DNA from 2 places in the Leisingera sp. M523 genome. Region 1 is predicted to be linked to the other one. Evidence: riboswitches for the same ligand, from Rfam matches in the RefSeq annotation. Region 1 holds a riboswitch; the other holds the start of a gene.

Evidence for each region. A riboswitch is a leader RNA that binds a small molecule or an ion and turns the genes downstream of it on or off. The one in region 1 is predicted to bind thiamine pyrophosphate.
Region 2: another riboswitch for thiamine pyrophosphate. It lies ahead of thiB (thiamine ABC transporter substrate binding subunit); the one in region 1 lies ahead of thiC (phosphomethylpyrimidine synthase ThiC).

What each region holds. Positions count from the first base shown of each region.
Region 1 is NZ_CP081036.1:2,473,592-2,475,982, forward strand. Features, by position in the region: gene bioB (biotin synthase BioB) at 1-782, opposite strand, end outside; TPP riboswitch at 997-1,125, shown strand; gene thiC (phosphomethylpyrimidine synthase ThiC) at 1,259-2,391, shown strand, end outside.
Region 2 is NZ_CP081036.1:3,902,895-3,905,285, forward strand. Features, by position in the region: gene aroC (chorismate synthase) at 1-823, opposite strand, end outside; TPP riboswitch at 1,045-1,136, shown strand; gene thiB (thiamine ABC transporter substrate binding subunit) at 1,169-2,158, shown strand; gene K3557_RS19420 (thiamine/thiamine pyrophosphate ABC transporter permease ThiP) at 2,134-2,391, shown strand, end outside.

The DNA of each region.
Region 1 (2,391 bases):
GATTTCGGCATCAGGATGCGGGCCAGCGCCACCGAGCGGACAAATTCGATCGGGTCCAGCTTTTCGACATTGGCCAGCGGCGTATCGGCAATCGGGATCAGCATGTTCACCGGCACCGAGTCGGGATGCACCTCCAGCGTTGCCAGCGCCAGCATCATGTCGATGCGGTCCAGCTGCTGCTCGCCCATGCCGACAATACCGCCGGAACAGACTTTGATACCCGCCTCGCGCACCCGGTTCAGGGTGTCGATCCGGTCGGCAAAGGTGCGGGTGGTGATGATCTCGGAGTAATACCGCTCGGAGGTGTCGATATTGTGGTTGTAATAATCCAGCCCCGCATCACGCAGGCGGAACACCTGGTCTTCCTCCAGCATGCCGAGGGTCATACAGGTCTCCATGCCGAGATCCTTGACGCCCTGCACCATGGCTTCCAGTGCGGCCATGTCGCGGTCCTTGGGCGAGCGCCAGGCGGCGCCCATGCAATAGCGCGTCGCGCCGCCTTCTTTGGCTTTCCTGGCTTCGGCAATCACCCGCTGCACCTCGATCAGCTTGGAGGCCGACAGCTGCGCACCGTTGCGGGCCGACTGCGAGCAATAGGCGCAATCCTCGGCGCAGCCGCCGGTCTTGATGCTGAGAAGCTTGGATTTCTGCACCTGATTGGGGTCGAAATACTGCCGGTGCACCGTGTGCGCCTGAAACAGCAAGTCCATGAAAGGCTTGTTGTAAATCGCTTCCGCTTCTTCGCGGGTCCAGTCGGTGCGGATGGGTGCAGCGTCCAGCATGCTGTCTCCTGTTCTCGTATACCAGTTGGCCATACGCGGATGGCGTTGCGGGTTTTTATAGATAATTTCACCACCCCCGATCAAGCATCAAAGCTGCGCTGCAGCGATTTGACCCGCATTTACTTCCTTAACGCCAGTATCAACCTGATATTAATGCCAAAAAATAATCTACAAAGATTTCGGTTGACGCGCGCCCTGTGCCTCCCCTACCCCTAAGGCCACGCAGGGGAGTCCCGCCCAAGGGACTGAGAGGCGTCATGGTGCGGGGCAACCCAAACCGGCGGCGCGACCCTTTGAACCTGACCCAGTTGATACTGGCGTAGGAAGCAAGGACGCGCCTTTTGTCCGCTTGTCCCCGCGGGGACAGCCGTTTGAAACAGGCGCATTCCGGTAAAGCAGGCCTCTTTGCCTGCCGGTTTCCCAGCCAAAACTCATCTGGTGTCTTTTCTAAGTTTTCGGCTTTGAGGAGCACCAAAATGAACGTCCCCAACCCCAAGATCACCACAGGCGCCCTGCCCGCGTCGCGCAAGATCTATGTCGCAGGCGAAGTCCACAAGGACATCCGCGTGCCGATGCGCGAAATCGCCACCCACCCCACCGCGGGCGAAGCACCGCTGCCGGTATATGACAGCTCCGGCCCCTACACCGACCCGGATGTTCTGACCGACATCCGTCAGGGCCTGCCGCAGCTGCGCCGTGACTGGATTCTGGCGCGCGGCGACGTTGAGGAATACCAGGGCCGTGATGTGACACCCGCCGACAACGGCTTTGTCGCGGGCGACCGGCTGACGCCCGAATTCCCGGTGAAACCCGCGCCGCTGCGGGCCAAGGACGGCATGGCGGTGACCCAGCTGGCCTATGCCCGCGCCGGGATCATCACGCCAGAGATGGAATTTATCGCCATCCGCGAAAACCAGCTGCGCGAATTGTCCCCCTGCCACCGCGATGGCAACGACTTTGGCGCCAATATCCCCGATTACGTGACGCCGGAGTTTGTCCGCGATGAGATCGCCGCCGGCCGCGCCATCATCCCCGCAAACATCAACCACCCCGAGATCGAGCCGATGATCATCGGGCGCAATTTCCTGGTCAAGATCAACGCCAATATGGGCACCTCTGCCGTCACCTCCTCGATGGAGGAAGAGGTCGACAAGCTGGTCTGGTCGATCCGCTGGGGCGCCGACACGGTGATGGATCTGTCGACGGGCCGCAACATCCACAACACCCGCGAATGGATCATCCGCAACAGCCCCGTGCCGATCGGCACTGTGCCGATGTATCAGGCGCTGGAGAAGGTGAACGGCATCGCCGAAGACCTGACCTGGGAAGTGTTCCGCGACACCCTGATTGAGCAGGCAGAGCAAGGCGTGGATTACTTCACCATCCATGCCGGCGTGCGCCTGCACATGGTGCCGATGACCGTTGAACGGGTGACAGGGATTGTGTCGCGCGGCGGCTCGATCATGGCCAAGTGGTGCCTGCATCACCACAAGGAGAGCTTCCTGTACGAGCATTTCGAGGAAATCTGCGACATCTGCCGCCAGTATGATGTCTCCTTCTCGCTGGGTGACGGGTTGCGCCCCGGCTCCATCGCCGATGCCAATGACGC
Region 2 (2,391 bases), 1.4 Mb from region 1:
ACTCCACCCCGTTTTCGCCCATGAAGATCTCATCGGCGTTTTCCGAGCCCTTCAGCCGGGCGGCGTTCATGCCTTCGCCGATCTCCACGCCCTTAACAGCGTTGATCGACATCATTGCTGCCGCCAGATCGGTGTCCAGCTTGCCATAAACCGGCGCGCCGATGCCTGCGGGGACATTGCGCGCGACAACTTCGACAACGGCGCCCACCGAGTCATGCGCCTTGCGCAGACCTTGCAGGTAATCTTCCCACTCCTGCACCGCGCCGGCATCGGGGATCCAGAAATCATTCTGGTCGATCGCATCCCAGTCGAACCGGCTGCGGTCAATCTCCAGCTCACCCATTTGGGTCATATAGCCCTTGATCTCCAGCCCCGGCACCAGCGCCTTGATTGCTTCACGTGCAACACCGCCCGCAGCAACACGCGCTGCGGTTTCGCGCGCCGAGGAACGGCCGCCGCCGCGGTAGTCGCGGTTGCCGTATTTCTGGAAATAGGTGATGTCGGCATGGCCCGGACGGAAGGTCTGGGAAATCTCGCCGTAGTCCTTGGACCGCTGGTCGGTGTTTTCGATCATCAGCTGAACGGGCGTGCCGGTGGTCATGCCGTCGAACACGCCGGACAGGATCTTTACGGCGTCAGGCTCATTGCGCTGGGTGGTGTTCTTGTTCTGGCCGGGGCGGCGCTTGTCGAGCCACTGCTGCAGCATCTCCGGCTCCAGCGGCACGTTCGGCGGACAGCCGTCCACGGTGGCGCCAAGCGCGGGTCCGTGGCTCTCGCCCCAGGTGGTGACGCGGAAGAGGTGTCCAAAGCTGTTCATCGACATGAGGCGCGGTCTCCTTTGCCGGACGTGCTTAGCGGGCAGGGGGCTGTGCCTCAAGCGGATTCCTCTGCGGCATAGAACCGAGGGGGCGCTGCCCCCGCCGCCTGCGGCGGCTCCCCCGGGATATTTTCAGCAAGAGGAAGAGATGGAAGTGGTTCTGTTTGGCCAAGACGCAGGTCCTGGCGGGCTTTGGCTTGTCTTTGCTGCGGTCCGGGCATAATGTCCGCACCACCTCGGGGTGCGCGGCAGCGCTGAGATGACACCCGTTGAACCTGAACCGGATCACACCGGCGGAGGGAAGGTACTGGACAGCCTCCACCCTTGCCCAACGCCGCAAAGGAGGATGGCTTGAAACATCTTGCATTTGCAGCGGGATTGCTTGGCGCCTCGGCAGCTTTTGCCGAAACGCCCGAACTCACCGTTTATACCTATGACAGCTTTGTTTCCGATTGGGGCCCGGGCCCGGCGGTGGAAAAGGCGTTTGAGGAGGTTTGCGGCTGCGACCTGAAACTGGTTGGCGCAGGCGATGGCGCGGCACTGCTGGCGCGGATCAAGCTGGAGGGCGCACGCTCGGATGCCGATGTGGTTCTTGGCCTCGACACCAACCTGACCGCGGCGGCCAAGGAAACCGGCCTGTTTGCAGAGCATTCGGTCAGCGCCGACTATGCGCTGCCGGTTGCATGGAACGACGCGACCTTTGTGCCTTATGACTGGGGCTATTTTGCCTTTGTTCACAACGCCGATGCAGCGGCGCCGGCGGATTTCCCGTCGAATTTCAAGGCGCTGGCAACCAGCGACATGAAGATCGTGATCCAGGACCCGCGCTCCTCGACCCCCGGTCTGGGCCTGCTCCTGTGGGTGAAAGCCGCCTATGGCGATGAGGCGCCGGAAATCTGGAATGGCCTGTCTGACAACGTGGTCACCGTGACCAAGGGCTGGTCCGAGGCCTATGGCATGTTCCTGGAGGGCGAGGCCGACATGGTGCTTTCCTACACCACCTCACCCGCCTACCACCTGATTGCTGAGGAAGACGGCTCCAAGGCGGCTGCCGCCTTTGACGAGGGGCATTACATGCAGGTGGAAGTTGCTGGCAAACTGGCAAACACCGATCAGCCTGATCTGGCCGACCAGTTTCTGGAATTCATGGTATCCGACGACTTTCAGTCGATCATTCCGACCACCAACTGGATGTACCCCGCAGTGACACCGGCTGCGGGTCTGCCGGAGGGTTTCGAGACGCTGATCGCGCCAGGCAAATCCTTGCTGCTGAGCGAAACTGAAGCGGCAGAGGTGCGGGATGCAGCGCTTGGCGAATGGCTGGACGCGCTCAGCCTGTAAGCTCCGTTCCCGGAATCAGCGCGGCACTGCTTGTCGTCGCGCTGATCTTGGGAACCTTGGGTGCTGTGGCACTCAGGGCCGAGGCCGGAACCGGATTTGGTGCCAGCGACTGGGCGGCGTTGCGGTTCACGCTGACACAGGCCAGCCTGTCGGCGCTGCTGAGCGTTGGTCTGGCGATGCCCGTCGCCCGCGCACTGGCGCGGCGGCGGTTCCCAGGGCGGGCATTGCTGATT